3 regions of the Terrisporobacter hibernicus genome follow, and region 1 is predicted to be linked to each of the others. Evidence: riboswitches for the same ligand, from Rfam matches in the RefSeq annotation. Region 1 holds a riboswitch; each other region holds the start of a gene.

Region 1 (3,295 bases):
TAATGATCCACCTTTTAAGTAAGCTATTGCAGCAGCAGCCATTGCACAAGCAACTCCTACTTCACCTTGACATCCAACTTCAGCACCTGAAACAGATCCGTTTCTCTTAACAAGAACACCAACTATACCTGCTACAGCTAAAGCTTCAACTAATTGCTCATCAGTGTATCCTTCATAGTCTTTCATTGCGAAGAATATTCCTGGTAAAACACCTGCAGAACCACATGTTGGAGCAGTTACTATAACGTATCCTGATGCATTTTGCTCTGAAGCAGCTAAAGCATAAGCATAAACTAATGTATTTAATTGCTTCTTAGCAAGATATTGCTTATAGAAATATCCAGCTTTTCTTTCTAGATTTAATTTACCTGGTATAACTTCTGTAGCTTTTAAACCGTCTTCTACTGATTTTTTCATAGCATCTTTAATAGTTACTAAGTAATCCATTATATCAGCATCGTCGTAAGTTTTTACGTAGTCTACGAAGTTTTTATTATTTTGGTTACACCAAGCTATTATTTCTTCCATAGTTGAATGAGGGTAAGTGTCGTTTCCACCTGCATTTCTCATTCCTTCTTCAGCTATTGTACCTCCACCAACAGAGTAGATAGTCCAATCTCCCATTACGTTTCCGTCTGCATCTATAGCTTCTAACATCATACCATTTGGATGATATGGTTTAACTATATCTTCTCTCCAAAGTATTTCAACTTCTTTTGGCTCAAGCGTTTTCTTGATTATATAATCAGTTAAATGCCCTTCTCCTGTTGCAGCTAAGCTTCCGTATAAGTGAGCTTTATAGCTAACAGCTTCTGGGTATTTGTTCTTAAATTGTTCAGCAGCTCTTTGTGGTCCCATTGTATGTGAGCTGGAAGGTCCATTACCTATTTTGTAAAGTTCTTTTAGTGATTCCATTTTGTTCCTCCTCGGGGATTTAGATATTCTTTTTATTTTAATAAGAAAACATATTCCCAATTAAAATTATATATTTCCAATAATAATAGTAATTTAAGAATTATTTACCTCTAAAAAATATTTTTATAAATATTAAATAACATATAAAACATTTTACCTAAAATGCGACAAAAAATCTAGATGTTGTTTGAGGTAATTTTTTACATTTTTATTGATTTTTTCATTTTTTTGTACTACTATTATTAATAATTTAAAAAAACTATCTTAACCTAGGGTAGAGGTGCAGTGGTTAAAAGTATTTGAAAGTAGTCGGCAGACGTTAATATTCAAAGAAAGGAACCATTGCCGAAAAGGTAATCTTGGCAAAGATTATTTTTGGGGTTATGCATAATATGTATAACACTGTCACTTATTTTTAAGTGGTGAGCTACAAGGTTTACTTTGACATGTCGTTTTAAACGTACAAAGTATACCTTTGTACGTTTTTTTATATATATAAATATAAAGCTCTCCCTTAAATTTTCTCTATGTTATTAATGTTAAATCTAAAATATATTACGGGGTGATTAAAAATGAAAAAAATTAATGTTGCTTTAGTTGGTGCCACTGGTATGGTGGGAAGAACTTTTATAAAAATTTTAGAAGAAAGAAATTTTCCAATAGATAATATCTATATGTTCTCTTCTGCAAAATCTGCAGGTACAACTGTTAAATTTGCAAACAAAGATGTGGTTGTAGAGGAATTAAATGAAAATTCTTTTGATAGAGATATACAAATAGCTCTATTTTCTGCTGGTGGAGGAATAAGCCAAAAATACGCACCAATAGCAGCTTCTAAAGGAGTAATTGTTGTTGATAATTCAAGCCAATGGAGAATGGATCCTAACGTTCCACTCGTTGTTCCAGAGGTTAACCCAGAAGCAGTAAAAAATCATAAGGGAATAATTGCAAACCCAAACTGCTCTACTATACAAGCTATGGTTCCTCTTAAACCATTACATGATAAATATGGTTTAAAAAGAGTTGTTTACTCAACTTACCAAGCCGTATCAGGTTCTGGAGTTAGAGGAGTTCAAGACTTGGAGGATGGAATCCATGGAAAACCAAACACTTTCTACCCTCATCCTATAGCCTTTAACTGTCTTCCTCATATAGATGTTTTCGAAGAAAACGGATATACAAAAGAAGAAATGAAAATGGTAAATGAAACTATGAAAATCTTAGAAGACTATAATATTAAAGTTACTGCTACTACTGTAAGGGTTCCAGTAAGAGGTGCTCACAGTGAGTCTATAAACTTAGAGTTTAATAAACCATTTGAGTTAGAAGACGTATTTAGTACTCTAAAAAATACTGAAGGTATAGTTATAGTTGATAATCCTGCTAACAACGAATATCCTCTAGCAGTTGATGCTGAGGGTCATGATGAGGTTTACGTAGGAAGAATCAGAAGAGACTTCAGTGTGGATAATGGTGTTAATATGTGGGTTGTTGCTGACAACATAAGAAAAGGGGCTGCTACTAATGCAGTTCAAATAGCTGAATTATTATTAAAATATGATTTAGTATAAAAATGAACTTTAATAAATATTAATTAATAGAGATTAAATTTAAGGTAAAAAGGAGAGGTTTGTTTATGATTTTTAAAGGTTCTGCAGTTGCTTTAGTTACGCCATTTGATGAAAATGGAAAGGTTAATGTTAAAAAGATAAAAGAATTAGTGGATTTTCAAATTGAAAATGGCACTGATGCTATAGTTGCTTGTGGTACTACTGGTGAAGCCAGCACTATGAATGACGAAGAACATTTATTAGCAATCAAAACTATTGTTGATGCTGTTGATAAAAGGGTTCCTGTAATAGCTGGCACAGGTGGAAATGACACTGCTCACTCTATCTATATGAGTCAAGAAGCTGAAAAATTAGGTGCAGATGCTCTTTTAATTATAACTCCTTACTATAACAAGGCTAATAAATCAGGACTTAGAAAACACTTTGTATCTATTGCAAATAGTGTTAAACTTCCTATAATTTTATACAATGTTCCTTCACGTACAAAGGTTAATATCCCTCCTTCACTTGTTGCTGATTTAGCTAAAAATGTGGATAACATTGTAGCTCTTAAAGAAGCTTGTGGAGATTTAGCTCAAGTAGCTGAAGTTTGCAGGTTAGTTCCAGAAGGCTTCGCTGTGTATTCTGGTAACGATGACTCCATACTACCCCTACTTTCTCTAGGAGGGTCTGGAGTTATATCAGTTCTAGCTAATATTTGCCCACAGGAAACTCATGATTTAGTAGCAAAGTTTATGGAAGGTGATGTAGAAGGTTCTAGAGAATTACAATTAGGCATGAAACCTTTAATAGATGCTTTATTTATAGAA
Region 2 (3,295 bases), 1.4 Mb from region 1:
TCTACCTTATAAAGAATTTTTGCAACTTATCTTTATAATAGTCCAAGTATAGGCAATAACATAAATGACAAATTGGAACTATATATAGAAAAATAGCATATGGGATAAATTTGTAATTACTTATGCCTAAGACTGAAGTAGGAACAAGTGCAGCTATACACCATGGAATTAAGGCAGATGTAATAATAGCGGAATTGGAAAATTCCATAGCTATATCCTCATTATTATAATTTTCATAGGTATCCTTAAGTATTTCTATAGTTAAAATAAAAGCTATAGTCTGGCTACATCCAATAGAGGCAATTATTAAGCCAAGTAATAAGGTTATAAAAAATAACTTGCTTCTATTTAGTTTTAATTTCTTTAAATACTTTTCCAAGCCGCCCAAAATATTTAATCCACTAAAAAATCCTGTTAAACAACATGAAATAATAATTATATAACAAGTTTTAAACATGGAAATAATACCGCCACCCTTAATAATATTTGATAAAGATGAAGACGTTTTATATCCAAATATAATATAATTACACAAATCTATCATAGTTATTTTTTGAATAAAAAGGCAAATTATTATTGATGTTATTATACTTATAGTTATTGATTTTGAAATTGAAACTTTTTTCAACGATAAAATAATAATTATAATAGCTGGTATTAATAAAATAAAACTTATATGAAAATCATTGTACAAAGTTAAACTTAGTGAATTATCAATAAAAGTCAAAGGATTTTTAAAGGAAAAAAATAAATAAAAAATAATACTAATTATAGTTGGAATAATACCAAAAACAAAAACCTTTCTAATATATTTAAATAAGTCGACTTTAGTTAAATTGCATAGAAGAAGTAAACTAGAAGATAAAGGTGAACATCTATCACCTAAATATGCACCAGACATAATGGCTCCTCCTACTAAATTTAAGTTAAGATTAGACGCCTGTGCAATAATAATAAGAGGTATACCTATGGAACTTACAGTACCAAAGGAAGTTCCAATTAAAATTGATGTTACAGCTGCTATTAAAAAACAAAACAATATAAATAGATTAGGGTTAATATATTTTAATGAATAATAAACTATTGATGGAATTGTTCCACAACTTAACCATACACTTATTAAAATTGAAATTAAGATTAAAATTTTTATAATTGGAAAACTTCTTTTAGACTCAAAAGTATATAATTTAAGAAGGTCTTTTATGGTTTTATTTCTTTTTAAACCAATTAAAGAAAATAAAATCAAAGAAATAGTTAAACCGTATCCTAAAAAAATATTATTAAAAACGCTAAATATTAGCATTGTTATTGTAATAATAATAATGAAAAAAATACTCATATAAATAATTCCTCCTATTATTTATCAATATAATAAAATTATAGAAGAAAAATATTAAAATATTAATTAAATATAAAAAATATTTATAAAACATATATAGTAAAAAATACGGTTTTACTTGTTGCTAAATAAAGTCAGGTAATATATACTCATATTAATAAGTGAATATTTAAGGTAGAGGTGCGATTTTTATCAGTAACAATAAGGAGTTAAGCAACGTTGATTTATTGTGAAAGGAAACATCGCCGAAGCGTATAACTGAAGCTTTAAGGTTATTTGGCTGGGGGTATATATAATATATATGCCACTGTCACTAAGAAATTAGTGTTGAGCTATCAAATGGATTTATAGTTTAGTATAATTATGACCTTGATGCTCTTACATCAAGGTTTTTTTAATGAAAAAAAATAGCCCTTATGATGTTCACTACAAAAATATTAGGGGGAAATAAAATGAGAAGAAGAAATTTAAGATTATTTTTAATGACAACCATGCTATTCATAATGACGACGGCACTATCTTTTGCAGAAGAAGTTGATGTTGCGGCACAAAATGCAGGTAAATTTGGTTTATGGACTTTAATACCACCGCTAGTTGCAATTTCACTTGCTTTTATAACTAAAAATGTTATAGTATCTTTGGTTATAGGAATTATGTCAGGTGGATTTATATTAAATATAACAGGGAACAATCCTTTTATGGCAATATTTTATTCATTTTTAGATTTAATTAAAAGAGCAGTGGAATCTCTAGCAGACCCATGGAATGCAGGTATAATTCTTCAAGTTTTAGCAATAGGAGGAGTTATAAATTTAGTTGGAAAAATGGGTGGAGCAAAAGCCATAGCTGAAGCATTATCAAATAAAGCAAAAACAGCAAAAAGTGCTCAAATAATGACTTGGTTTGCAGGACTACTTGTATTCTTTGATGACTATGCAAACTCTTTAATAATAGGACCTATGATGAGACCAGTTACAGACAAAATGAAAGTATCAAGAGAAAGATTAGCTTTTATAATAGATGCCACTGCAGCACCAGTTGCAGGTTTAGCAATTATTTCTACATGGATAGGTTTAGAAGTTGGGCTTATAGGTACAGCATTTGAAAGTATAGGAGTTGAAACAAATGCATTTGGAGTATTTTTAGATACAATTCCATTTAGATTTTATAATCTATTAATATTAGGATTTATAGTAATGACAGCTTTACTTTTAAAGGATTTTGGACCTATGAGAAAAGCTGAGTTAGAATGTAGAAGGGGAAGTCAAAATATTACTTCAAACGAAGAAGTAAATAAAAATTTAAGTAAACATGATGATATGGAACCATTAGAGGGTGTTAAACTAAGTGTGTGGAATGCAATAATACCAATAGGAGCGTTGATAGTTGGAGCGTTATTTGCATTTTATTACAGTGGATATACTGCAATAATGGGCGGAGAAGACAGTGCGGTAATTCAACTTATGCAAAACTCACCAGCATCATTTAATGCAATAAAAGAAGCTTTCTCAAATTCAGATGCATCTGTTGCTCTTTTCCAATCAGCTTTATTTGCTGGAATAGTTGCGATGGTTATGGGTGTATGTAAAAAAATGTTTACTGTATCAGAAGCTCTAGATATTTGGGTGGATGGAATGAAAACATTAGTAATAACAGGTGTAATATTAATATGTGCATGGTCACTATCATCTGTAATAAAAGAGCTAGGAACAGCAAAATATTTAATTACATTACTATCAGGTTCCCTACCTCCATTTATAGTACCAAGCTTAATATTTGTACTTGGGGCAATAATATCATTTGCAACTGGAACTTCTTATGGAACAATGGGAATACTTATGCCACTGGCTATACCTCTTGCATATTCAATAAACCCAGACATGTCTTATGTAATAGTTGCAACATCAGCAGTATTAACGGGAGCTATATTTGGCGATCACTGTTCACCAATATCAG
Region 3 (3,295 bases), 1.2 Mb from region 1:
GGCAAATTCACAATAGAGCTAAGAGCATTTCCTAAGGTTGCTCCTATTACAAATAATGGTGTAACTTCTCCACCTTGGAAACCAGATCCAAGAGTAATAGCTGTAAGCACAAGCTTTATAATAAATGCACCATAAAAAACTGGTGATTGAAAAGCATTATTAAGTAAATCTAAACTAAGACCTAAATACTGTCTATTTCCTATTATAATAATTGCTACTATAATAACTAATCCTCCAACAAAACTTTTCAGTGAAGTATTTGGAAATTTATTTGCAAACACTCTTTTTAGATAATGTGTAAGTTCTGCAAATAATTTGCTTGTAAGTCCAAATAATATGGAACATATTATAATTTTTATAAAAACAATATTATCAAAACCTACATTTGCCATATGGTAATTTGTATGGTGTATATTAAAAAGTTCAGATATATATGTACCTATGTAACTAGAAATTAAACAAGGGATAATAGCCTCATATCTCATTTTTCCTACGGAGTGAACTTCTAAACCAAATACTGTACCAGCTATTGGAGTTCCAAATACTACACCAAAACCACTACTTACACCACTTATTATAAGGATATTGTAGTCTATATCTTTTAATTTTAGTATTCTTCCCAGGGTTGCAGAGATACTAGCACCAATTTGAACTCCTGTTCCTTCCCGCCCTGCTGATCCACCAAATAAGTGTGTTATAAATGTTCCAAACAATACAAGTGGTGCCATTCTACTTGGAATGTAACCCTCACAGTTGTTTATTTGTTCTATTATAAGGTTGTTACCCTTTGCAGAATCTTTTCCGTATTTAAAATATAGAAAACTTACTAAGGCTCCTCCTAGGGGTAATAAATATAATAACCAGGGATGATTTTCTCTAGTTGTTGTTGCATATTCTAAGCTTTTTAAAAAAAATGATATTACAACTCCAACAGATATTCCTGAGATTATTGATAGAACAAACCATTTTACAAAATTGTTAAATGTAATTTTGCTTTCTTTTGCATGTCTTATTAAATTTTTAATGTTGTCCACCTCTTTCATACTGTATACAAATTTATTATATCAAAAAATTGTCTTGTTTATATATGTGACTTGTAAAAGCAAGGCTATTTGTTAAAAATAATTAAATAACTAAAAATCTATTTACAAATTTACTTTAAAAATGTATAATCATAACATAAATTTAAATGAAGTATAAAAAAGATAGAGGTGCGGTAATTAATAGTACTAGTAATGAGTAAAAGCAGGAGGATTTACTAAGAAAGGAAGTATCGCCGAAGTTGTATAATTGAAGCTGAAAGGTTGTACGGCTGGGGATGCAGAGAATATCTGTATCACTGTCACAAATTATTTTGTGGTGAGCTATCATTTAAGGGATAATATATACCTAAATATACTATATTCATATTAGTGTATTTTTGTATTTACGTAGCCTTGAGTGTAAAGCTCAAGGCTTTTTTACATGTGTGGAAGTTGAGTGCTATGAGTTTATAAATAATATGTAATAACCAACTTGCAAACTATGACAAGGTTGTTGACAGAGAATAGAAAATACATCTCCTTGGCCATATGAAGTGTTTCACTAATACGTCATTCAAGCCAAGCAAATTTTTTATATGGGAAATATTTAATGTAGAGGAGAGACATCATGGGAGAAAATAAAAAAATTAAACTATGGGCATTAGTAATGCTTATATTTGTTCCTACTTTTAATTTTACTAATATAGCAAGTAATGCAGTATATTTAGGGGCAACTGCTATACCTTCATGGGTGATAGTATCTGTACTATATTTTTTACCACTTTGTGGAGTTATAGCTGAAATGGCTTCTTTTAACAAAGACAAAGATGGGGGAATTTATACTTGGGTAGAACAAGCAATAGGTGAAAAATGGGCCTTCATAAGTACATGGTCTTATTTTATAGGGATACTTTTCTATCTACAAATGGTATTTTCTAGAATACCTGTAGCAGCATCTTGGGCTTTACTTGGAAGAAATGTATTTACTGATTCCAATGCTTACTTGTTACCAATACTATCAATATTTATATGTATAGCCATGACATATATAGCAACAATAGGAGTTAGCAAATTCTCTAAGTTGGCTGATTTTGGAGGGAAATTTACTCTAGCAGCAACAGTAATATTTGTAGTAATGGCTGTAGTTGGGTATTTTAACGGGACACCTTCTGCAACTGAGTTTAGTGTGGAGAGTGTTGTTCCAAAATTTAATGTAAGTTATTTCTCAACTTTTTCTTGGTTACTATTTGCAGTATCAGGTTCAGAAGTTGCAGGAACATATATAAAACAAACAGAAAATCCTAAAAAGACATTTCCAAAAGCAATGGTTATAGCAACTATACTTATAGCATTATCATATATACTTGGTTCTGTGGCTATACAGTTAATAGCATCGCCAGATGTTTTGGAAAGTGCAGGCATAAAAGACGCAGGTTATGTGGTTTACAGTATAGTAGCAAACAACTTTGGAATAAACGGAAAAATAGTAGCTCAAATATATGCAGCAATATTCTTAGTAACATCAATAGCAGCTTATATAATATGGATGGAATCTCCAATAAGAGCAATGTTTGGAGAAGTTCCAAAAGGAACATTCCCAGAATTCTTAGTTAAGAAAAGAGAAGATGGAACATTAGTAAACGCCCTATGGGTTCAATGTGCAATATTAATAGTACTAATAGCCATACCACTGTTTGGCCTAAAGTCTATAGATGCATTCTTCAAATTGTTAACAGACTTATCAGCTTTAACAGTTGTTATACCATATATAATCCTGATGTTTGCATATATGTCATTTAGAAAAAATAACAAAAACATTGATTTTAAATTCTTTAAATCAGATGTACTTGCATACACTATGTCAGGAATAGCTTTAGTATTATCTTGTACAGGATTCTTGGGGGCAGGACTTGACTATGTAGTTGGATCTAGTGGAACGGAAGCAATTTTACTAATAGTGAAAACTTATGGTGGACCATTAATCCTTATAGCTATGGGACTTGTTATTAGATTTATGTCACAAAAGTCTTATAATAAATCTAACAAAAGTAGATTGGAAGATAAGAAAAAGGCTGTGTAGGATCTTTGATGAAAAATAAATAGTGATAATTGAAAGTAATTAAAAGACTTGGACTTTGTAATGGAAAGTCCAAGTCTTTTTTACTTTTAAGGAAATTACATAGACAAATGTGAAGTTTATTATAATTGACATAAAGTCGAAAAATGTATAAAATTGGAAACATACATATTGAAACTTAGTACATATAGGAGGC

What was found. A riboswitch is a leader RNA that binds a small molecule or an ion and turns the genes downstream of it on or off. The one in region 1 is predicted to bind lysine.
Region 2: linked by a shared signal. The riboswitch ahead of JW646_RS00910 (Na+/H+ antiporter NhaC family protein) and the one ahead of JW646_RS07435 (aspartate-semialdehyde dehydrogenase) in region 1 are both predicted to bind lysine.
Region 3: linked by a shared signal. The riboswitch ahead of JW646_RS01910 (amino acid permease) and the one ahead of JW646_RS07435 (aspartate-semialdehyde dehydrogenase) in region 1 are both predicted to bind lysine.

The regions. Positions count from the first base shown of each region.
Region 1 covers NZ_CP081135.1:1,542,265-1,545,559, forward strand. The annotation lists gene JW646_RS07430 (L-serine ammonia-lyase, iron-sulfur-dependent, subunit alpha) at 1-915, opposite strand, end outside; lysine riboswitch at 1,183-1,353, shown strand; gene JW646_RS07435 (aspartate-semialdehyde dehydrogenase) at 1,488-2,486, shown strand; gene dapA (4-hydroxy-tetrahydrodipicolinate synthase) at 2,552-3,295, shown strand, end outside.
Region 2 covers NZ_CP081135.1:189,428-192,722, reverse strand. The annotation lists gene JW646_RS00915 (Na+/H+ antiporter NhaC family protein) at 2-1,339, opposite strand; lysine riboswitch at 1,507-1,682, shown strand; gene JW646_RS00910 (Na+/H+ antiporter NhaC family protein) at 1,792-3,295, shown strand, end outside.
Region 3 covers NZ_CP081135.1:384,516-387,810, reverse strand. The annotation lists gene JW646_RS01915 (voltage-gated chloride channel family protein) at 1-1,043, opposite strand, end outside; lysine riboswitch at 1,199-1,375, shown strand; gene JW646_RS01910 (amino acid permease) at 1,651-3,102, shown strand.